2 regions of the Flavobacterium sp. Arc2 genome follow, and region 2 is predicted to be linked to the other one. Evidence: riboswitches for the same ligand, from Rfam matches in the RefSeq annotation. Region 2 holds a riboswitch; the other holds the start of a gene.
What was found. Region 2 has a riboswitch for S-adenosylmethionine ahead of thrA (bifunctional aspartate kinase/homoserine dehydrogenase I). Riboswitches for the same ligand answer to the same signal wherever they lie in the genome.
Positions count from the first base shown of each region.

Region 1: linked by a shared signal. The riboswitch ahead of QO182_RS07180 (Na+/H+ antiporter NhaC family protein) and the one ahead of thrA (bifunctional aspartate kinase/homoserine dehydrogenase I) in region 2 are both predicted to bind S-adenosylmethionine.

Region 1 is NZ_JASMRH010000008.1:62,634-75,526, reverse strand. It holds gene QO182_RS07195 (T9SS type A sorting domain-containing protein) at 1-2,043, shown strand, start outside; gene QO182_RS07190 (choice-of-anchor L domain-containing protein) at 2,238-5,756, opposite strand; gene QO182_RS07185 (T9SS type A sorting domain-containing protein) at 5,990-8,260, shown strand; SAM-I-IV-variant riboswitch at 8,359-8,455, shown strand; gene QO182_RS07180 (Na+/H+ antiporter NhaC family protein) at 8,515-9,837, shown strand; gene fabG (3-oxoacyl-[acyl-carrier-protein] reductase) at 10,023-10,769, shown strand; gene QO182_RS07170 (hypothetical protein) at 10,848-12,875, shown strand.
Region 2 is NZ_JASMRH010000003.1:48,457-61,349, reverse strand. It holds gene QO182_RS02645 (sodium-translocating pyrophosphatase) at 1-82, shown strand, start outside; gene QO182_RS02640 (deoxynucleoside kinase) at 204-818, opposite strand; gene QO182_RS02635 (hypothetical protein) at 818-1,609, opposite strand; gene QO182_RS02630 (GLPGLI family protein) at 1,731-2,609, shown strand; gene QO182_RS02625 (carboxypeptidase-like regulatory domain-containing protein) at 2,666-5,401, shown strand; gene metK (methionine adenosyltransferase) at 5,653-6,903, opposite strand; gene QO182_RS02615 (hypothetical protein) at 7,558-7,863, shown strand; gene QO182_RS02610 (hypothetical protein) at 8,072-8,269, shown strand; gene QO182_RS02605 (O-acetylhomoserine aminocarboxypropyltransferase/cysteine synthase family protein) at 8,842-10,116, shown strand; gene QO182_RS02600 (hypothetical protein) at 10,661-10,864, shown strand; SAM riboswitch class I at 11,045-11,153, shown strand; gene thrA (bifunctional aspartate kinase/homoserine dehydrogenase I) at 11,234-12,893, shown strand, end outside.

The sequences.
Region 1 (12,893 bases), on a different contig from region 2:
GCAAAAGCACAAATTATTGCTTTAGCTGATGTGACTTTTAAAGAGAAATTAGTCTTATCTGGAAATGGTCAAAATTTATATGTTGCTAAAAATTTAAATGGCGTTTATTTTGAAGTTGACGCAAATAAAGATGGCGAAATTCAAACTAGTGAGGCTTTACAAGTCAGTTATTTGAATGTTGTTGGTTCTACAATAACAGATTTAACAGGTATTCTGAGTTTTAAAAATCTTGAAACTTTGTATTGTAATAATAATAAAATTACATCATTAGACGTCAGGGGCTTAATCGGTATGAAAGATATAATTTGCAGTAACAATCAGCTAATATCATTAAATATTAATGGATTGATTAATTTGGCACATATTGATTGTTCTTATAATCAACTTAGCGCGTTGAATTTGGAAAATTTACCAAGTATGACTGAGTTAAATTGTGGTAAAAATAATATTACGACACTAAATACAAGCGATTTAATAAATCTATGGGGATTAAACTGTTGGGGAAACCAACTAGAGTCTTTGTTTTTGAAGAATGGGAAAGAACAAGGAAGTGTTAACTTTAATGAAAACCCAAATCTTGAATTTATTTGTGCAGATGAATCAGAATTAGGGTGGTTACAAAAAAATGTCATTGCTATGGGATACGAGCATTGTGTGGTAAACTCCTATTGTTCATTTAATCCAGGCGGTACTTTTTATACTATTAAGGGCAATAGTAAATTTGATCTCTTAGGTGACGGTTGTGATGAGACAGATAAAAACTATCCCAATTTAAACTTTTCCGTTTTTAACGGGGCAAACAAAGGGAATATAATATCCAATAAATTGGGTTTATATACTATTCCAGTACAAGTAGGGAATTATACAATTACTCCAATTTTAGAAAATTCGTCTTATTTCACTATTTCACCTGCTTCTTTGAATGTGAATTTCCCAACACAAACGAGTCCTTATACTCAGAATTTTTGTATTGCCCCAAACGGTATTCATAAAGATCTTGAAGTGACAATTTTATCAACTGTTCCTGCAAGACCAGGATTTGATGCTACCTATAAAATCATATATAAAAATAAGGGAACAAATACACAATCTGGTTCCGTTTCTTTGACCTTTAATGATGCTGTTTTAGATTTTGTTTCGGCTGTGCCAAATGTGAATAGTCAAATCACAGACAAGCTGAGCTGGGATTATAGTAGTTTTTTACCTTTTGAAACTCGTGAAATTACAGTAACCCTTAATGTAAATTCTCCTATGGAAACTCCTGCAGTGAATATTGCAGATCGTTTGAGTTTTAATGCCTTAATCACTCCTGTAATAAGCGATGAAAAACCGGTAGACAATTCATTTGCTTTGCGCCAAATTGTAGTTGGTTCATTTGATCCTAATGACAAAACCTGTTTAGAAGGCGATGTTATTACTCCGGAATTGATTGGTGAATATGTGCATTATTTGATTCGGTTTGAAAACACGGGAACTTATCCTGCTGAAAACATTGTGGTAAAGGATCTAATTGATTTATCCAAATTTGATCTTTCAACACTGGTGGTAACTAAAGCGAGTCATGAGTTTATAACCAATATTTCAAATGGAAATAAAGTGGAATTCATATTTGAAAACATCAACTTGCCTTTTGACGACGCTACAAATGACGGTTATATCGCTTTCAAGATTAAAACATTGCCAACGCTTGTAACGGGGGATTCTTTTACTAATGAAGCTAATATTTATTTCGATTATAATTTCCCAATTATTACCAATAAAGCGACATCTACTTTTAAAACCTTAGGAACTCAAGATTTTACATTTACTAATTATTTTAGTATTTATCCAAATCCAGTAAACGATATGCTGAATATTATCAACAAAGAATCTATTGAAGTACAATCAATTTTGATTTATGATGTGTTAGGACAAGTAGTTATTGCAGTTCCTAATGCTCAGAATATTTCAAAAGTGGATGTTTCTAAATTAGCGATTGGAAAGTATTTCTTGAAAATAAATACTGATAAAGGAACATCAAATATGAAGTTTATAAAAAACTAAAAACTTTAATTTTTAAATAGCTAAACTGCTTGGTTAATTCAAGCAGTTTTTTTGTGTTTTGAAATTAAAAAGCCATCTCTAGCCCTGATTGAAGCAAGTATCCTTTTGTGGCGTTTTTCTGCACAAAAGATACTGTGGAAAGCAGGAGGGAAGTGGATCTATAGTAAATTGTTGTGCTCCTAAAAAAATAACTGCTATCTCTTTAAAGAAAAATGAGATTTGAATTCTTTATTGATTCCATCCTCGAGATAGAGTACTCTAAACCAGTAATCAGTGGCTGGCATGGGATGACCATTATAGGTTCCGTCCCAACCGAAATCAACTGAATTAATTTGTTTTATTAATTTTCCGTAACGGTCAAAAATGGTGATTGACGGATTGTATTGACTGTTGAAGCCAATGATTTTCCAAGTATCATTGTGACCATCTCCGTTTGGTGTGAAGAATTTTGGATAGCCTATTACGACGATTTGGTAACTTAAATCGGTGCAGCCGTTGGAGTCAATAATTCTTAAATTATGTGTTCCTGAGCTTACTTCAGCAAAAACATTTGACAATTGAAAAGGACTTTGGTCCAGCTGATACTCATAGTTTGCAGTCCCTTCAACAACTGAAATAGTTAGGGTTGCATCATCACTAAAGGCATTCATTTGTGTTATTTTAAATGTTGTAGTGTTAGATAAGGTTTCAGTAACTATTGCTTCAACGACTGTTGAACTGCAATTCGTAGATTGATTTGTAGCCACAACAGAATAGATTCCTTTTTGGGTAGCTTCATATGTGCTTTGCGTTGCATTAAATATTGTAATCCCATTTAAAAACCATTCAAAATTATGAGTTGCATTATTGAGTTTGGTATCTAAAAGATAAGACTGGATTACGGCATTTGAGTTTTTATCGACGCATATTTTACCATCTCTCACAAGCGGAATTGGTTTTGGAAATACTGAAATTGTCAGTTTAGTTTCATTAGCACATTCTCCTGCATTTGGAGAAAATGTATATTCAGCAGTTGTACTATTGTTTAGAGCAGGCGACCAAGTTCCAGAAATGTTGTTGTTTGATTGTAATGGAAGTGCAACAAGTGTTTCACCTGAACAGATAGCAGCAACTGCTGTAAATATTGGAGTTGTTTTTTGATTTACAACAATCGTTAATTTGGCCGTATTAGTACATTGTTCTGCATTTGGAGTAAATGTATATTCAGTAGTTGTGGTGTTGTTTAATGCAGGCGACCAAGTTCCAGAAATGTTGTTGTTTGATTGTAATGGAATTGCAGCAAGTGCTTCGCCAGAACAGATAGCAGCAACTGCTGTAAATGTTGGCGTTGTTTTTTGATTTACGGTAATCGTTAATTGGGTTGGGGTCGCACATTCTCCGGTGTTTGGGGTAAATGTATATTCTGTTGTTGTAGTATTGTTTAAAGCAGGCGACCAAGTTCCAGAAATGTTGTTGTTTGATTGTAATGGAAGTGCAACAAGTGTTTCGCCTGAACAGATAGCAGCAACGGCTGTAAATGTCGGAGTTGTTTTTTGATTTACGGTTATCGTTAATTTGGCAGTAGTAGCACATTCTCCGGTGTTTGGGGTAAATGTATATTCTGTTGTTGTAGTATTGTTTAAAGCAGGCGACCAAGTTCCAGAAATGTTGTTGTTTGATTGTAATGGAAGTGCAACAAGTGTTTCGCCTGAACAGATAGCAGCAACGGCTGTAAATGTCGGAGTTGTTTTTTGATTTACGGTTATCGTTAATTTGGCAGTAGTAGCACATTGTCCCGCATTTGGAGTAAATGTATATTCAGTAGAAGCAGTATTATTTAAAGCAGGCGACCAAGTTCCATTGATATTGTTGTTTGATTGTAATGGAAGTGCAACAAGTGTTTCGCCTTCACAAATAGGATCAACGGCTGTAAATGTAGGAGTTGTCTTTTGATTTACGGTTATCGTTAATTTGGCTGAGTTTGCACATTGTCCCGCGTTTGGTGTAAATGTATATTCTGTTGTTATAGAATTGTTTAAAGCAGGAGACCACGTTCCTGTAATGCTGTTATTGGATTGTAATGGAAGTGCAGCAAGCGTTCCTCCGGCGCAAATAGGAGCAACAGCTGTAAATGTTGGAATCGTTCCTGGATTTACAGTAATGAATCCATTTAAAGTTGCATTTGGAGAACATCCTCCTGATGTAGTTATTGTATAATTATAGGTTCCCGAAACGGTTGGCGTACCATCAATTTTAAATTGAGTTCCAACTAAACTTGTCGTTACGCCATTAGGCAAACTTCCAGAAGTTATAGATGCAGTGGTTGCTCCACCACCAATTGTGTAAACAACATTCGAAATAACTTCGTTCTCACATATTTGCTGAGAACTAGGACCTTGAGTGAGACTTAATGTTGGACTAACTAAGCAACTATCAAGTGCACAGGTTATTGAATTGGGGCCAAAACATTCTGCTGGTGTTCCAATTGGAGTTACTGTTATTACAACAGTTTCACCCGGAGGAATATTTGGAACAGTATAGGAATAGATTTTACCAACGAATCCAACGTCAACAGCTGTACTACTTCCTATTTTATACACAACAGAAAACTCCGCGTCTCCTAAAGCGAGCCAATCAAAAGTGATAGAATTAGAAGTTTTTGTTCCACAATAAAGATAGGGAGCTGCAAGCATACTGAACTGAATTTCTATCTCATCATTTACAGGGCAAGTCGCCCCAAAAGGAAAAGCCTGAACGGAATACAAACCCGATTTATCTATGGTGATTTGTGGTCCAATCTCTCCTGGAATTATAGTTCCATTATAACGCCATTCATGAATTTCACTGGCACTTAATCCCGAATTTAATACATGGTTTGAGGCACTGCATATCTTCAAGTCAGGTCCTAAATTAATTGACGGGGAACTAAAACTGGCACCTTCTATAAATACAGCCGAATCATAATAATTATCAGCACCAGCATTACCTATCGCTAACTTAATATGATAGGTTTGGCCGCAAACAACATCAGCATTGGCCGATAAGACTTTAGTAAATCCGTCATATTGAATAGTAGTTCCCGCTGTGTTATCAACGTAATATTCACAATATTCACAAGGTCCCACATTTGATTTTCCGTTGTTTAAATTATTAATAGAAACAGGTAGAGTTGTAGTAGGGATTAATGCAATATTTTTAGAACTACCTGAAAAAGGACCTGTAATTCCCGGTCCACTCAAGAAAAAACCAAAATTATCATTATAGGTATCATTTACATATTCAGGATATTCCTCTGAGGCAAAAACAAAATTAAAACTCAATTTATTTCCTGTAGGTATAAAGTCAAATTCAAGAATGGCTACATTCTGAATTGTTTGATTATTGGATAAAATAGATAAGTCAGGATCTCCTATAAATGGATTTGTAGTTTCTAAAGTTCCAGATGGATTATCATTTACACCTTTTGCAATTATAGCATTTCCAGTGCTTAAAATAATTCCGGTATTTAAGCCGATGTTTGTTGTCAGCCCATTAGAGAAAAGGCCTACTTGATCACTAACTAAATCTGCATTGGCGGCAGTACCATTAAATTTAATATTGGAAACGTTAATTCCTTGTCCTACGACTACGTTTTGCACTAATTGTTTAGGCGTTTGAGACGTATTATCGACCACTAATTGCGCATTAGCAACTATACTAAAAAGAATATAAAATAAGAAAAATATTTTTTTCATTTACAAATTTGGGAAATTGACTTTTCTCTTTCTTATTTTAAATAAAAGGGATAATGCTAAATTGACTACTGACAAATATACTTAAGAAGAATGTAATCCTTTTCTCTTTTTTACAAAATGTTACTATAATCCTGTTCTTTTTTCTATAGAAATCTGTTGTGAGTTATTCATTTTATGGACATTATTTTTTGTAGTACAAATTTTGTTATATTTACTTGCTTTAAAAATTATATATGAGAAAATTCTACTTTTTATTACTTGCTCTTTTTATATTTTCTGGAGTTAATGCTCAAATAATTAATTTTCCTGATGCTAATTTTAAAACTAAATTACTGTCAACAAACATAGGGAATAATGATGCTATAGGTTTATATGGGAATAGTATAAAAATAGACTCTAATAACAATGGTGAAATAGAAGTAAGTGAAGCATTAGAGGTTTACCAATTGTATGTAAGTGAATCAAATATATCTGACTTAACGGGGATAAATAATTTTTCAAACTTAAGAGCGTTATCTGTGATAGGAAATAATTTAAGCACTTTAGATTTGTCAGGATTAAAAAACTTAGAGCAATTACAATGTCAAAGAAATTCCTTGACAAGTTTAAATATTGATAACTTAAATAAGTTGAATATTCTTTATTGTAATGAAAACAAACTGACTACACTCGATTTTTCCAGTAATAAAGGACTAGTTAGTCTCTATTGTTCAGACAATCAACTTACAGATTTAAAGGTGTCAGGATGCCCTAATTTACATGAAATTATTTGTGAAAATAATCTATTGACTATGTTAGATTTAAGTAATTTAAATAAGTTAACATCAGTATTATTAAATAATAATTTATTAGAGCAGATAACTTTTAAAGGATGTAGTAATTTACAGTCTGTTACTTGCAGAAATAATAAATTTTTAAGTCTTGATTTATCAGAATGCAACCAAATCTATTTGGATTGTCAAAACAACAATTTGGTTAATTTAAATTTAAAAAATGGTTTGCCCTTAATTGATTTATTATTACAGAATAATCCTAATTTAACCTTTATTTGTACTGATGATTTTAATGTTAATAACGCAAAGTTTATTCTGACTTTACAGGGTATTACGAATTGTGAAATAAACTCCTATTGTTCATTTTCTCCAGGAGGTAATTTCTACACCATTCGAGGAAAGGCTATTTTAGATACAAATGGAAATGGTTGTGACTCATCAGATATAAGTTATTCTAATTTAAATTTTTCTATTACTAATGGTGTGAATAAGGGGAATTTAATCTCCAATAATTCGGGGAACTATAGTCTTCCTGTTGGAGAAGGAATGCATACTATTACTCCAATTTTAGAAAATCCAAATTATTTTAGTGTTTCACCTAGTTCAATCGATGCGAGTTTTCCATCGCAAAATAGTCCATTCACTCAAGATTTTTGTGTTACTCCAAATGGTGTTCATCCCGATTTAGAAGTAACTTTATTACCAATAATTCCAGCTAGGCCAGGATTTGACGCTACTTATAAAATCATATATAAAAACAAAGGAACTACTATACAATCAGGTGCAGTAAGTCTAAGTTTTAATGATGCCGTTTTAGATTATATATCAGCAAATCCAGCTGTAAATAGTCAAGTGACAGACAGACTTAGTTGGGATTATATCAATTTACAACCATTTGAAACGCGTGAGATTGCAGTTACCTTGAATGTGAATTCGCCAATGGAAACTCCTGCTGTAAATATTGGAGACCGTTTGAGTTTTAACGCAGTAATTAATCCTATAACAGGAGATGAAAAACCTATTGATAATTCGTTTGCTTTACGCCAAAGTGTTGTTGGTTCTTATGACCCAAATGATAAAACCTGCTTAGAAGGAAATGTCATTACTCCAAGTTTGATTGGGGAATATGTACATTATATGATTCGGTTTGAAAATACAGGAACTTATCGCGCTCAAAATATTGTAGTAAAAGATCTAATCGATTTAACCAAATTTAATATTTCAAGCTTGGTTCCAACGAAAGGAAGTCATGAATTTGTAAGCAAAATTTCTGAGGAAAACAAGGTGGAATTTATATTCGAAAACATCAATTTGCCTTTTGATGATGCTAATAATGATGGTTATATAGCTTTTAAGATTAAAACATTACCAACATTAGTAGTTGGCGATACATTCCAAAATGAAGCTAATATTTATTTTGATTATAACTTTCCAATTCTGACAAACAAAGCGACATCTACCTTTAAAACCTTAGCAACTTCAGATTTTGAATTTTCAAATTACTTTAGTGTGTTTCCAAATCCAGTAAATGAGATTCTAAATATTAATTATAAAAATTCGATAGAAGTACAATCAATAGCAATTTATGATATTCTTGGACAAATGGTCATTGCTGTTCCGAATGCGACTTCAGTAACAAAGGTTGATGTTTCTAAACTGGCTTCCGGAAAGTATTTCTTGAAAATGAATACAGATAAAGGAAGTTCGAATATGAAATTTATAAAAAACTAAATTAGTTATAAAAAAGCTTTACTTCGGTAAGGCTTTTTTTTGTAAAATATTTTTTCTGGTCGAAGGTGACGATTTCAAAAAATAATAATTACTTTTGCAGCCGTTATCACGAATCTCAAAAAGAGATAGCAACCTGCAACAACGAGCAAGGTGCTAAAACGATAAGCCAAATCCTTTGGAAAAAATGTTGTTTTACATTCCCATTTTTTTAGCTATTGTTTTTCGTCATATTTATATCATTATAAAACTGATTTATGACTCATTTATTGAAAAAAAAAGGAAATGCATTTGCTCTAATTCCCTTATTAATTTTTATTTTTATTTTTTTAGGAGCCGGTATATGGCTTGATGATTTCTATGCTTTACCTGCGCCAATTGCTGTTGTGATAGGAATTATTTCTGCTTTTTTACTATTCAAAAGTTCGTCTGATGAGAAAGTAGCCACTTTGATTGCTGGTTGTGGAGAGAGTAAAATTATGACCATGTGTCTCATTTATCTTCTCGCGGGAGCATTTGCTGTTGTTAGTAAAGCAACGGGAGGTGTGGATGCAGTTGTAAGCCTTGGAATTAATACAATTGATGTCGCTTATTTTCCGTTAGGGATCTTTTTAATAGCGGCCTTTTTATCAACAGCTACTGGAACTTCTGTAGGTGCTATTGTAGCTATTGGACCTATAGCTGTTAGTCTGGCTAATTCAAGTGGAGCTTCATTACAATTGATTGCTGGCGCTTTGTTAGGTGGTTCGATGCTTGGAGATAATCTATCGATGATTTCAGATACTACAATTGCTGCTACGCAATCATTAGGATGTAAACTGAAAGATAAATTCAAAATAAATTTATTCATTGCTTTTCCCGCAGCCATTATAACCGTTCTAGTTTTCTTTTATTTGGGACTGAACTCTGATATTACTGCAGTGGCGATTCCTAAGACCAATTTTGAATGGATAACTATTGTTCCTTACGTTCTAGTAATTGTATTAGCATTAGTTGGCATAAACGTTTTTTCAACACTGATTATTGGAACTTTATTAGCTGGATTGATTGGGTATTTTGGAAATCATTTTACGTTGATGGAATTTGCCCAAAAGATATATGAGGGCTTCACTAGTATGACTGAAATATTTTTATTGTCTATGCTTACTGGTGGTTTAGCAGCAATGGTTGATAAAGCTGGAGGAATTGCTTATTTATTGTACCAAATCAAAAAGCGCATTAAAAGTAAAAAATCGGCGCAGGCTGGAATTGGTGCTTTGGTAGGTTTTACGAATGTGGCTATTGCCAATAATACAGTTTCCATTGTTATAACAGGTGGAATTGCTAAGGAAATTAGTGATGAATACGATTTGAGTCCCAAGAAAACAGCAGCAATTCTTGATATATTTTCTTGTGTAGTGCAAGGGATCTTGCCTTATGGGGCACAAGTATTGCTGATTTTAAGTTTTGCAAATGGCAAACTTGATTTTATGGATTTACTAACAAATGCTTGGTATCATTTATTTTTGTTTATTTTTACTTTGGTTGCGATTTATAGCTCTTTTTGGGACAAATTGGTAAAACGATTTCTGGATCTTTAAAATCGGTTCGATTTCGAATGTTATTGATTTTTAAATTTTTTTAAAAAAGGAATTATTCTATATTTGACAACTGTAAGATAGCCCTGATAGTAGTGGAAATCCTTTTATGAAAGCGCTAGCGGTCATAAAAGATTGAAGCGGATAGCAGGAATAGCTACAAATAAAAATTAAAATAATTTTTGAATATGAAATTACTAGAAGGAAAAGTGGCCATTATAACAGGCGCGAGTCGCGGAATTGGAAAAGGAATTGCAGAAGTTTTTGCAAAACATGGAGCAAATGTTGCTTTTACATACAGTTCATCTGTGGAATCGGCTTTAGCATTAGAAAATGAATTGAACGCTCTTGGAATAAAAGCAAAAGGATACCAATCAAATGCAGCTGATTTTAATGAAGCACAAGCTATGGTTGATGCTGTAATTGCTGAATTTGGAACTGTTGATATTTTGATTAATAATGCTGGAATTACTAAAGACAACTTGCTAATGCGTATGTCTGAAGAGGATTTTGACAAAGTTATTGATGTGAACTTGAAATCAGTTTTCAATATGACCAAAGCAATTCAAAGAACTTTCTTGAAAAAACGCGCCGGATCAATTATCAATATGAGTAGTGTAGTAGGAGTGAAGGGTAATGCGGGCCAAACGAATTATGCCGCTTCAAAAGCAGGTGTTATTGGATTTACAAAATCGGTTGCACTTGAATTAGGTTCGCGTAACATTCGCTGTAATGCTATTGCTCCAGGATTTATTGAAACTGAAATGACAGCAAAATTAAATGATGATGTCGTTCAAGCATGGAGAGACGGGATTCCGTTGAAACGCGGAGGAACTACTGAGGATGTTGCTAATGCTTGCCTTTTCTTAGCGTCTGACATGAGTGCGTATATCACTGGTCAAGTCTTAAATGTTGATGGAGGAATGCTAACATAAGAAATTATAAATTTTAGATGATGAATTTTAAAATACTGAATTCTTTCCATTTAAAATTCATCATTTAAAATAAATAGAATGACAACAAACACGGTCCTACTAATTCTACTATCAATAGTAATTGCCGGTGGTTTATCATTTTACCAATATTTTTATAAAGCCAAAAGCAAATCAAAACTAAATTTGTTTTTGGCTTTATTGCGTTTTCTATCCTTGTTCGGGATTCTATTATTGTTGATTAATCCCATAATCACCAGAAATACGCTGGAGATTATCAAACCGCCTTTGGCAGTTGTTGTAGATAATTCAAGTTCGATAACGGCCTTAAACGCTAACAAAAAAGCTTTAGAAATATATGCTTTAATAACAGCAAACTCAGCCTTAAATGAAAAGTTTAATTTGCAGTCGTATCGATTTGACACGGCATTTGAACCCTCAGAAAAATTTGACTTTAAAGGGACACAAACTAATCTAGGCGGAATTTCAAAAGAGTTAAGAAGTACTAATAGAAATAGTATATTCCCAACAATTCTCTTAACAGACGGAAATCAGACTTCAGGTAATGATTATGTTTATAGTTTTGATGCTGCCAATAAAGTTTTTCCAATAATTTTGGGAGATACAACCAAGGTAATCGACTTAAAGATTAGCCAAATCAATGTCAATAAATATGCATTCTACAAAAATAAATTTCCTGTAGAAGTTTTCCTGAACTATTCTAGAGACAAAAATGTGTCTGCAGATTTTATGATTTCACAAGGGAATTCAGTTGTTACAAAACAAAGTGTTTCCTTTTCATCCTCTAAAAGAACTGCCATTTTAAATGTTCTTTTACCGGCAAATAAAATAGGTTCGCAAACTTTTAAAGCAACATTATCCAGTCTTGAAAAAGAGAAAAACACTTATAATAATTCAAAAAACTTTGCGGTAGAAGTAATTGATCAGAAAACAAATATTGCACTTATAACGGCAATAAATCATCCGGATGTAGGTGCTTTAAAACGCAGTATTGAATTTAATGCACAACGCAAAGTAACCGTTATTAAACCTAACGCTGTCAATTCATTAAAAGATTACAATGTTCTGGTTTTATATCAACCGACGATAGCCTTTAAGTCTATCTTTGAAGATAATAAAAAGGCAGGAATATCTACTTTTATTATTACCGGAACAAGTACTGATTTCTCCTTTTTAAATAAGGAGCAAAGTAGTTTAGCATTTAAAATGAGTAATCAAAAAGAGAATTATTTAGCGAGTTTTAATCCCCAATTTAATTTATTTGCCACAGATAATATTGGTTTCGAAAATTTTCCTCCATTAGAAAATGCCTTTGGAGGTATTACCGTTAAGGGCAACGCTTCTGTTTTACTTTCTTCTAAAATTAGAACTATAGATACAAATTCCCCATTATTAGTATATGCCGAAAATCAAGGAAATCGTAGCGCATTTCTATTGGGTGAAAATATCTGGAAATGGAGATTGCAAAGTCATGTTGACACTCAGTCCTTTGCTAAATTTGATGTTTTTATAGATAAAACAATTCAGTATCTAGCCTCTAGTAGTTCTAAAAAAGCATTAGTGGTTAATCATGAAAGTTTTTATAACTCAGGTGACGCTATCGAAATAACGGCTCAATATTTCAATAAAAACTATGAATTTGACGATAAAGCGCGTTTGACAATTATTGTAACAAATACAGCAACAAAACAAACTAAGAACTACGATTTATTGAAAGGAAACGCATTTTACAAAGTAAATTTAGACGGACTTGCAGCGGGAACTTATAATTTCTCTGTAAAAGAACTGAATTCAAATACAAGTTATTCAAGTCATTTTGAAATTTTAGATTTCGACAAAGAAAAGCAATTTGTCAATCCCGACGTGGAAAAATTAAAACAATTGGCCACGCAAACGCAAGGAGCGGTTTATTTTCCAAATCAGGTGAACACACTAATCAAATCACTTTTAGAAGATGACAATTATAAAGCAATAGAAAAAAATACGGTAACCCGCTCTCCTTTGATTGATTGGACTTTACTGCTAATTTTAATTGTTTCATTGCTTTCCACCGAATGGTTTGTAAGGAAGTACAATGGATTGTTGTAAATTCCATTTGGTTTAACC
Region 2 (12,893 bases):
TACTGTAAACGGTAAAGTGCAGACACAAGTTTTTGAAGGGACTGATGCTGAAGTTCAGGCAAAAATTGATCTCTTAAAATAGTCTATAGATACATTGTCATATTGTGACAATGGTTTACAAATAAAAATGCCTCGCGATTGTGAGGCATTTTTATTTATAACTTGTTTGTTCTTCTTTTAATTATAAAGAGGGAAGAGAAGGACTAGAATAATCCGTTTAATTCTGCATTGATCTTGTTTAAAATCATTCCTAAATCTTCTGGATTATCTACAAAATTAATGTTATCTACATCAATAATTAATAATTTTCCACGATCGTAGGTATGAACCCAAGCCTCATAACGTTCGTTTAATCGGCTTAAGTAGTCAATAGAGATTGAGTTTTCGTACTCACGACCTCTTTTATGTATTTGACCTACTAGATTAGGAATTGAACTTCTTAAATAAATTAATAAATCAGGAGCTTTCACGGTTGATTCCATTAATTCAAAAAGAGAAGAATAATTCTGAAAATCTCGATTTGTCATTAAACCCATTGAATAAAGATTGGGAGCAAATATGTGGGCATCTTCATAAATCGTCCGGTCTTGAATGATTTTCTTTCCGCTTTCGCGTATTTGAATTACTTGGCGGAAGCGACTATTTAAGAAGTAAATCTGCAAATTAAATGACCAGCGTTCCATTTGGTGATAGAAATCATCGAGGTATGGATTGTCAACGACATCTTCATAATGAGGTTCCCATTTAAAATGTTTTGCCAATAAACGCGTGAGTGTCGTTTTTCCTGATCCGATGTTTCCTGCTACTGCTATGTGCATTACGGTGTTGTGATTTTATAATTTATAATTCCCTTCGATGTAAAAATAGATAAAATTTGGTCTTTGTAACTGAATTTTTTAAACGTTTTTTCTGAAATGTCAATTTCATATTTTTGATTTTTATCCAAGTCTTCGAAATACAGCTTGTTGTTTTTAGAGTAGATAAATTGATTATCGTTAATGACTTCAATAATATCGAAATCAAGTATTTTGCCTTTAGTTTTTATTTTTCCGAAGGCGTCGCAAGAATACCAATTGTTTTTGTTGTCTATCCAATAGAAGGTATTGAAATCCGTTTGGTAGTATTTTATGCTTTCTGGAAAAGAGGTGGATATTGCTTTATAGTCATTTTGTATGTAATCAAAAAGTCCAATCTGTTGATTTAAACTATTGTAAATCCAAAGCCTGTTTTGTGCGGCAATTCCTGTTGCAGATACTGCTATAGGGTTTATGTTTTCTGAAAAATTTATTTTTTGAATTTCATTTAATTGATTGTCAAGTAAGACAACGATATTGAAATTCTCATAAAAAAGGACGATTTTTAGTGGGTTTTTAATATCTACTTTTGCTATTTTTCCAAGGGAGGTGTTCTTATATTCGAGTGATTCCTTGTTATTAGTTTTGTGTAAAACGTTATCCTTTATATAGTAATAGAAATCGAATTGGTCGTATCCAATAAAATCATCAGCACGGATATTAATGGTGTCTGTAATGCTAATTTCAAGTTTGGTGTTTTGGCTAATCGCTGACCAAGTTGATACTAAAGCAATGAAGAGAATTATTTTTTTCATATATAGCTAAATTACGATTAAACCTTTTATAATTATAGAAGTCTTAATTTAATTATAATAGGTTTGTAACAAAAATATAAATTAGAGTCTTATCCTAATAATTTTTAAAAAATTTAAACTCATGAAGAAAGTAATTTTGGTTTTAGCACTTAGTGCATTTAGCTGTTTAAGTTTGCAAGCCCAAGAGTTTCAGGGGATGGCTGTATATGAATCTAAAACGAGTACGGCTGATTTTAAGTCAAATTTTGGAGGGAATAGGGAAATTACTCCTGAGATGCAAAAATCGATGGAAGAACGGATGAAGAGTATGTTTGAAAAAACATTTATTTTAAATTTTGACAAATCGGCTTCCATTTATAAAGAAGAAGAAAAATTAGAAACTCCGGGTTCGGGTCAAGGGGGCGGAATGAGAATGATGGCTTCAATGACTGGTGGTGGCGGTACTTTATATAAAAATGTAAAAGAAAAACTGTATGCTGTCGATAAAGAATTTATGGGAAAAGAATTCCTAGTAAAGGATTTCCTAGTAAATTATCAGTGGAAAATGGAAGGCGAAACTAGAGTTATTGGGGGGTACAATTGCTTTAAAGCGACAACTGTAAGACCAGCTAGTAAAACTGATTTTAGAAATTTTAGACGTAAAAAAGAGGATTCAGAAGCTGAAAAGCCTGCTGACGGTGAAAAGAAAACGAATTTTTTGGATAATTTAGAAATGCCTAAGGAGCTTGTTATTACAGCTTGGTATACGCCTGAGATTCCAGTAAATCAAGGTCCTGAAAATTATTGGGGATTGCCAGGTTTAATTTTAGAAGTTAATGATGGTAAAACCGTTATTTTATGTTCGAAAATTGTACTAAACTCTAAAGCAAAAGTAGTCATAAAGGCACCAACTAAAGGAAAAGAGATTTCTCAAAACGAATTTGACGACACGGTGGTTAAAAAAATGCAAGAAATGCGTGAAATGAACCAAGGTCGTGGAGGTATGCAAATGAGACATTAATAATGTTTAGAATTTGAGTTTTATCTAATTAAATTATTCCTTTATACTTGCTCTGCATGAAAACAACAATACAAATTGTATTTCTTTTTATTACTTCTATTTTTTATTCCCAATCTATAAAGTTGGAGGGATTTATTAATGATTCTAAATCGGTAGGACTTGAAATGGCAAATGTCATGGCTGTAAATGGTGTTACAAAAGCAATGGATGCCTATGCAATCACAAATGACAAAGGGAAGTTTTCTCTAAATTTGAAACCTAATACGACCTACAGTCTTAAGATTAGTTTCTTAGGGATGCAAAATAAAGAAGTCGAGATTGTTACTTCTACAGAAAACATAGTTAAAACAATTGTTCTTCAAGAAGGAGGGATTGAGTTAGATGGTGTAGAGATTGTTCGAGAAATGCCGGTTTCTATAAAAGGGGATACCATTGTTTATAATGCAGACTCATTTAAAACAGGGACTGAAAGGAAGTTAGAAGACATTCTTAAAAGGTTGCCTGGTGTAGAAGTAAATGCTGATGGAGAAATAGAGGTAGAGGGGAAAAAAGTTACTCAGATGCTGGTTGACGGCAAGAAGTTCTTTGAGGGTGATACTAAATTAGGGTCTAGAAATATACCCGCCGGTGCAGTTGATAAAATTCAGGTTCTTAGAAATTTTTCTGAGGTAAATCAATTGAAAGGATTAGAAAACAATAATGATGATGTTGCTATTAATATTAAACTAAAATCAGGTAAAAAGAGATTTTGGTTTGGTGATATTTCTGCGGGGACGGATTTTGTAGATCGTTTTATTATTAACCCCAAGCTGTTTTACTATAGTCCAAAAACAAGTGTTAATGTTATTACTAATTTCAATAATGTAGGAGATGTGCCATTTTCTAATAGAGATTATTTTAGATTGACAGGTGGTTCGAGAAACACAATTGGTAGGGGAGGAACAAACTTTAATGTTTCAAGTAATGATTTAGGGATTTCTACCCAAAGGGATGATAAAGCGCAAAATATTGAAAATAAATTTGGGGCTATAAACATAACGCAACAGATTTCTAAAAGTTGGAATATTAGTGGTTTTGGTGTTCTTTCTTCTAATAAAACACTTACTAATACACAGACAAAAATCGGAATATTTCAGCCTAATTCTACTGAGATAAAAACAAACGAAAATAGATCTGATTTGTCTAATTTGAGAAATAATTTGTCTATTTTTAAATTTGGATCAAAGTTTAAACCAAATGTGAATTTTCAATTTGATTATGATGTATCGTTACGAAAATCAAATCAAACAGAAGACAATGATTTGCTGACAAATTCGGTCACCTATGATTCTTCTGGAGTTCTGATTCAGAGTAATAGTATAAAGTCTTTCAAAAAGCAAGGTCCTATAGCGTTGAATCAGAGTGTAAATATGTTTTGGACTCAAAATAAAAAAAGTACTTGGGCATTTGAGATGCAACATTTATATCAGGATGAAGATCCATTTTATAATCCTGATTTACAAAATGATCCTTTTCCGTTTTTAGGTTTTGATTCAAATCAGAGTAGTTTTAATATAAATCAAGATCGATTTGTAAAAACAAATAAATTAGATGTAAAAGCAGATTATTATTACTCGTTGACGGCTAAAAGCAATCTGAATTTTACTTTGGGAAATACTAACTCTTATCAGGCTTACAATTCGTTAATTTTCCAGATTTTAGATAATGGAGATCAATCGATTTTGAACAATGATGAATATAGAAATGATGTTACCTATGGTTTTAACGATGTTTATTTAGGGGCACATTATAAATTTATTACTGGTAAATTTACTTTTAACCCTGGTCTAACGGTACATAGATATAACACCTTTAATGAGCAGTTAAGTACGAAGGTAGAAGATAATTTTTCTAGAATTTTACCTGATTTATTTGCTCAATATCAAATTAAGAAGTCGGAGTCATTGACGTATAATTTTAGAAAGACGAATGTATTCAATGATATTAATTCATTTGTTCAGGGATATGTCTTTTCAAATTTCAACTCCTTCAATAGAGGGAATAGACTGTTGGAAAATGCATTACAAGAAACGCACGCTCTAAGGTATTTTAAATATAATTTATTCAATTTCACGACTGTTTTTGGAAATGTAAATTATAGTAAGACAACTGATCCGGTTGTAAATAGAGCCTATTTTAATGGAATAAATCAAGTGAGTGAAAAAGTAAATGCTAATTTTGAAAACGAGAGTGTTAATGGGATGCTAGGGTATCAGCGGTCATTTCTTAAGTATTACAAAGCCTCTGTTAACTTAAATTTAAATTGGTCTAAATATAATAGTTTAAGAGCAAATCCAGAAGACCCTTCAGATCCTTTAATTGATTTTGTACAAACAACAGAATCTTTTTCTCAGACGTATAAAGGTTCACTGGGAACTCAATTTAAAATTTGGCCTAATTTAGAACTAGGGTATTCATTGACATTAAACGATTATCAAAATACAACTTTCAAAACAAAACAACCATTTGTAAAATTAGATTATTTCTTCCTAAAAGCATTTTCATTAACTGCGGATTATAATAACTATACCTATTCAAATACTGAAGGGACAATAAATAATAAGTATGAGTTTTTAAACTCTAGCTTTAGTTACCGTAAAAAAGATGCTAAAATGGAATATACACTCGCTGCGACAAATTTATTAAATACTAAAACTATAAATGATGATAGCTTTAGTCAAACGGGATATAGATCATCGCAGTATATAGTTCAGCCTAGATACGTTGTGTTTTCGTTAAAATATAATTTATAAAATGAACCGTTTCTACATGGAAAACCAGTTCAATTAAGTTGAGCCGTTTTTTTAGCGTTTGTGGACGTTACCTATTCAATTACAAAGGGCTGTCTTTTATTAGACAGCCTCTTTTTTTAATATTATTTTTACTAAATAATGAACGGGTGAATTTCAAGTGTGATGCGCTATTTCTATTTATTAAATATTTGTACAAAAAAACGGCTACCTTTTCAGATAGCCGTTTAAAGAAATAAATTATATTTTTTGAATTACAATCCAAAAGCATCTTTCACTTGGTCAACAAAATCTAATTTTTCCCATGTGAATAACTCAACGTCAACCGTTTTTGTTAATCCTCCTGGAGCAAAAAAGGTTTTAGTAACTATTTGTGGCGTACGTCCCATGTGTCCGTAAGCAGCAGTTTCGCTATAGATAGGGTTTCTTAGTTTTAAGCGTTGCTCAATAAAGTAAGGACGCATATCAAAGATTTCTTCTACTTTCTTGGCAATTTCTCCGTCTCTTAAGTTAAGTTTTGAAGTTCCGTAAGTTTCAATGAAGATTCCCATTGGCTTCGCTACACCAATAGCATAAGAAACCTGAACTAAAATTTCGTCAGCGACACCTGCGGCAACTAAATTTTTAGCAATATGACGTGTAGCATAAGCGGCACTTCGATCTACTTTACTTGGGTCTTTTCCAGAGAAAGCACCACCACCGTGAGCTCCTTTTCCTCCGTAAGTGTCCACAATGATTTTTCTTCCTGTTAATCCAGTATCTCCATGAGGTCCTCCAATCACAAATTTACCAGTTGGGTTAATATGATATTGAATAGCATCATTAAATAAATGTGCGTGAGCAGGGTTTTTAGCGATAATTCTTGGAATTAAAATCGACACTAGATCGCTTTTAATTTTAGCTAGCATAACTGATTCCTCATCAAAATCATCATGTTGAGTAGAAATTACAATGGTATCAATACGTGTAGGTTTGTTATCATCACTGTATTCTAATGTTACCTGTGATTTAGCATCTGGGCGTAAATAAGTAATTTCATTATTTTCACGTCTAAGAATAGCTAATTCTTGTAATAATTTATGAGATAAATCCAATGCCAAAGGCATGAAGTTTTCAGTTTCATTTGTGGCATAACCAAACATCATTCCTTGGTCACCAGCTCCTTGGTCTTCAGGGTTCGCTCTGTCAACACCTTGGTTTATATCTGCTGATTGTTCGTGAATAGCAGAAAGAATACCGCAAGAATTGGCTTCAAACATGTATTCGCTTTTAGTGTAACCAATTTTTTTGATTACATCACGAGCGATTTGTTGAACATCAAGGTAGGTATTTGACTTTACTTCACCGGCCAATATTACTTGTCCCGTTGTTACTAAAGTTTCACACGCTACTTTTGAGTCAGCGTCAAATGCCAAAAAATTATCAATTAATGCGTCTGAAATTTGATCTGCAATTTTGTCTGGGTGCCCCTCACTTACAGATTCTGACGTAAATAAATATGCCATAATAAATATAAATTTAAAATTAAGGGAGGAAAAATAATTGCGGGAAATACTAAAGGAGAGTTTCTGCTTTAGCATTTTTTCTACTGAAAATTTTTCAGCATCCATAATGAATTCGTTTCATTATGAAGAGGTTGCAATCAGTTCAAATTTTTCCTCTTGTAATTGAGTGCAAAGGTATGAAACCATTTTGAATTGCAAATTAAACTTAAGTTTTTTTTAAGTAGGAAAGTGTTGTTATTTTTTAATCAACTAAAAATCTATTTAGGTAACAGAGTAGAAATACGGTTGATTAGTTTACTTTTATATAATAATTTAATGACATACTATTTACTTATGATTGAAATCATAAAACTACTTTAGTATTGTTTTTACGGGGATTCGAATTCAGAAGTTTTTATGACTTTTTTCTTAAGAATGGCTTGTTTAAAGTGTAAAATATCTGATTTTGTGGCTTTTAAACGAGTATGTTTCACTTCGTTACTACTGTTTGTTAAATTTGTTAAAGCTTAAATGTAGGGATTCAAAGACTTTATAATTAAAAAAAGCATATGTTTTTTTAGTTTATATAGCTAGAATTAAGAAAGGTAATCTTGCATATCCTAAACGTAAGCGAGGAGTTAAAAATAATTTATCAATCCAAAAAAATAATTTATTATGAAAGCAATTCAAAAGGTTTTATTACTTGAAAAAACAGGAAAAGAGAACGAAGTTACCGTAAGTAATAAATGGGATAGATACCTTGATGACTATAATAATTACGTTAAGGAATACAATAAGCATTATTTGAATGCATTAAAAGGTGATCAACGATCAATATCATTGTATCCCTATATGAAAGAGAAATGGGAATCTTTGAAAAAACGACTGATTAAGGCATACAATAATAAACGATTAAGCGATAGACAGATTAGAAGAGTGGTTAAAATAAACATGAAAATTGTTAAAGCCTGCTTTAAGTAAAATTAGATAGTAAGGGACGCTTAATGAAAGATTTTTCAAGGTGTTCCTAAGAGGGTAAAATAGGCGTATTTTATTCTTGTCTTTTTTAGCGGTTGTTTAGTGCTGGCAATCAAATGGGTTAGAAAGGGGTATGTAGTACTTGAGCAACTGATGCTTTAGTACGTACGATAGAGGAAAATGAAAAAGCAAACTGCTAAAAAGGAATATCATGAAAACATCAAAACCAGCTTTGTCAAAGTCAGATTTTAGATTCAGGGTAAAAAAAGAAGAAAAAGTGGAGTCAATTCACGAATTAGTGCACCCAAGAATTCAAACCAAAACAACAAATTCTCCTAGGTCTAAAAACACTTCAATTTCCTTAATGCTTCAAATGTATTCTCGAGAAAATGAAGTTCTGTTCATATAATTTAAAGATTATCCTATATTTAAGAAATTCAATGGGATCTAAAGTTAATTTAGCATTAAGAACAGCTGTCAATTTTGTGGGTGGTTTAACGTTTGTTTTAAATTATTGATTAGTGGGGTTTTAACAGAAAATATTTTATTTGTTATTTTTTAAAATATATTAGGATATATAAATTATTGTCAGCAAATTTGTTTCAACAAAAAAAGGAAACCATGAAATTAAATGTTTGTAATATGTCAAAAGCCATGAAGGTTCATTCCTTAGGGTAGACTATTGCTTCAATTTAAAATCTTAAATATAGCAAAAGCTTCCCTCAAAAAGGGAAGCTTTTTTTTTTGAAAACTAAAGAAGAACTTCTTTTAGAATAAATAATAAGATAAAATGATCAATCTAAATTTTAAACAAGTTAATCCGTCAATTGTCAAATCTATGATTTGTGCAAAAGCCATGATGTGTATTTGTTTCAGGTAATCCAAAAGTATAAGTTTATAAGACAGCTTAAAGCCCTTTTGGATACCTATCTAAAAGGGTTTTTATTTAATAAATAACAATAAAATCAAAAAACTAAAATTATGAGTACTAATAAATTTGAAACAAACGCATTGCATGCTGGACATGATGTAACAAAACACGCAGGAACTCGAGCGGTTCCCATTTACCAAACATCATCGTATGTTTTTGATAATTCAGAGCATGCGGCTAATTTATTCGGGCTTTCTGAAGCGGGTTATATTTATACTAGACTTAATAATCCTACTAATGATATTCTAGAACAACGTTTAGCAGCATTAGAAGGCGGTATAGGTGCTGTTGTTACTGCTTCAGGAACAGCGGCGATTACAACCGCTTTGTTAGTGTTGTTAAAAACGGGTGATCATATTGTAGCATCTAGCAGTTTGTATGGAGGAACATTTAACTTATTACAAACTACTTTGCCGCGACTAGGAATTACAACCACTTTTGTAGATCCTTCTGATCCAGCTAATTTTGCTAAGGCAGCGAATGAGAATACAAAAGTGTTTTTTATAGAAAGTTTGGGTAACCCAAAGTTAGATGTATTGGATATTGAAGCTATTTCTGCTGAAGCAAAAGCATTAAAAGTGCCTTTAATTGTTGATAACACAGTAGCTTCTCCATATTTACTAAATCCAATAGCGCACGGAGCGAACATTGTTATTCATTCTTTGACAAAATATATCTCAGGTAACGGAACTTCTTTAGGAGGAGTTATTGTTGATGCGGGGACTTTTGATTGGAGTAGTGGTCGTTTTCCGGAATTTACAACGCCTAATGCTGGTTACCATGGCTTGGTTTATCATGAAGCTTTAGGAAACGCTGCTTTTATTGCGAGAGTAAGAATTGAAGGACTACGTGATTATGGAGCTGCTTTGAGTCCGTTTAATGCGTTCCAAATTATTCAAGGTTTAGAAACATTGGCCGTACGTGTAAAGAGACATAGTGAGAACGGATTAGCATTAGCACAATGGTTAGAAAGTCAGGAGCAAGTTGCTTGGGTAAATTATCCAGGGTTGAAATCAAGTGAATATTATGCTCTGGCAAAACGTTATTTGCCGAAAGGACAAAACGGATTAGTAACCTTTGGTCTAAAAGGAGGTTTTGAAGCAGCTAAAAAAGTGGCCGATGATACCAAACTATTTTCGCTACTCGCAAATATTGGAGATACAAAATCATTAATTATTCATCCAGCAAGTACAACGCATCAACAATTATCTGATGAACAACAGTTAGCTTCAGGTGTTTCTAAAGATTTGATTCGTCTTTCTGTAGGTTTAGAAGATATCGAAGATTTAAAAGCCGACTTAAAAGCAGTTTTTGATTTATTATAAGAATTTATAAAGTGCATTTTTTATCGTTTGAAAACTGCTTTTTATCCAAACGTAAGATGAGTTTTATAGTATTACAATCTCAGTTTGTAAGATTATAATATTTGTATTAAAAAGGAGTTAAAATGTTGATAGTCATTAGGAAACTAGCAAAAAAAAACTGAGATTTGTTGCAAGAAAATACCAAAGATGAATTTAATCATTATTGTAAATCTTAAAACTATTTCGGAATCATCTGCAAGGAAATGATTGCCTTATATTATAGCTATAATTAAGCATCAGCCTTCCTATTTCTTTTGGAAGGCTTTTTTATTAAAACAATTTAGAATTTAAAGATAATTAGCATGGAAAAACATATTTTTAGAAATAATAGATCACTAGTGATTACCTTATTTGTAAAAATATGTTGATATGCCAAAAGTATAAGTTACTATAACTTTAACCCTTTTGGTATTTATCCAAAAGGGTTTTTTTATGGTATTTAAAAGAGAATAAAGAGTAACAAACAAGCAAGAATAAACATAGCAACAATTAAACAAGTAGACACATGGGGGCAATTAGTAGAATTACCAGAGCGGTAAGTTTTTTAAGGAACTTAAAAACTAAAAAAAATAGTATAAAAATCACGGTAGATGATTTAGTTCATCCAAGATTTGGTATCAACGACACCAATGCTAATGATTTAAATAAATCACCAAATTCATTACAGTTTTTGATGTATTCAAAGGAAAACGATACTCTTTTTATCTAATTGATAGCGAGCTGTCTTTATAGTGATTTACACGCGAGTAATTTCTGAATTGTTATGTTCAGCAATGTCTCGCGTTTTTTTTGTTAAATATATTTTTCCCTAATAATCGGGATGGGAAAAGTTTGGTTGTTATAAAAATATGTAGTTAATTTGCAGTAATAAGTTCACACACGTATTGAAATGTTATAAAGAAAGGACGAGGGATTAGACCCGATGAAGCCTTAGCAACCCTTCGAGAAATCGAAGAAGGTGCTGCATTCTACCACTCCCTAAAGTGGAAAGATAACAACAAGAATTTCTCTAGTATTTACCTAGTTTTTTCTTTCTAATATTTCCAAATACAAATCAAAATCAATAAAAGATTTGACATTGGAAAATAAACCAACACATATTACCATACAAAATTTCACCACGCACAATGGTGCTTTTTATGCTAGCCTAAACTTAAGTTATCAGGTTTTTGGCGCTGCTTTGCATACCGCTCCCATTATCTTAATTAATCATGCCTTGACCGGAAACTCACAAGTAATTGGCGAATCGGGTTGGTGGAATGATATTGTGGGTGTCGATAGAACAATCGATACTAGGAAATATACCATTGTTTCTTTTGATGTTCCTGGTAACGGATTCAATTCAGCGACTATTGAGAACTACAGAGATTTTGTCGCTCGAGATATTGCTAAAATTTTCATTGAAGGACTAAAGTTCTTAAAGATTGATTCTTTATTTGCTCTTATCGGAGGTTCTGTTGGTGGTGGAATTGCTTGGGAAATTTTGGCCTTAGAGCCTAAGTTAGCTCAAAATTTCATTCCAATTGCTACAGATTGGAAAGCAACTGATTGGTTGATTGCTAATTGTTATTTGCAAGAGCAAATCCTAAATAATTCTAAAAAGCCTATTGAAGACGCTCGTATTCATGCCATGTTGTGCTACCGCACGCCTGAATCTTTCAAGGTAAAATTTAATAGAGATCTCAATGAACAACTAGAAACGTTCAAAGTAGAAAGTTGGTTAAATTACCATGGAGAAAAACTAGAAAAAAGGTTTCAGCTTTCAGCTTATAAAATGATGAACCAATTATTGAAAACGATTGATATAACTAGGAATCATGAGTCTTTAGAATCAGTTATTTCAAAAGTGGATGCTAATATATACATTGTAGGAATCAATTCGGATTTGTTTTTTACAGCAAAGGAGAATCGAGATACGTACAACGAGATTAAAAAATTTAAAAATAATGTATTCTATAGTGAGATTGACTCGCAACACGGACACGATGCTTTCTTGATGGAATACGAACAACTAGACAATTTATTAGAAGTTGTTTTCAAAAATAAAAAACAGATGAAAATAGTAAAATTTGGTGGAAAGTCTTTAGCAAACGGTGAAGGGATCAACACAGTTTTAGATATTATTGAGGAAAAAATAAAACAAGACGAGAAAATTGCAATCGTAGTTTCGGCAAGAGGAAAAACAACAGATGAGCTAGACGACATTTTGACTATAGCTGCAAAAAACGGAAATTATAAGCCATTACTAGAAAGTTTTAAAACCTATCAAAAAGATGGTTTTGATGCCGTTGATTTTTCAACTGAATTTGATAAGCTAGATAAGCTTTTTGAAGGTGTTAGTTTAATAGGGGATTATAGCGTGAAAATTCAAGATCAAATTTTAGCACATGGCGAAGTTCTTTCGGCTAAATTATTGGTTTTTTTATTGAATGAAAGAGGTATTCCTGCGAAACTTGCAGACACCAGAGAATTAATTATAACCGACTCTAATTTTGGGGATGCACAACCTTTGGACGCTGTTTCTAAGAAAAATATCATTCAAATTTTCAAAGAGAATAAAGATTCAATTCTAGTGATTACTGGTTTTATTGGTTCGAATGCAAAACACGAAACCACTACTTTAGGTAGAAACGGAAGTAATTATACGGCGTCATTAGTCGCTAATTATATCAATGCCGAAGAATTGCAAAATTTCACTCATGTTGATGGAATTTACACTGCTAATCCCGAGTTGGTTT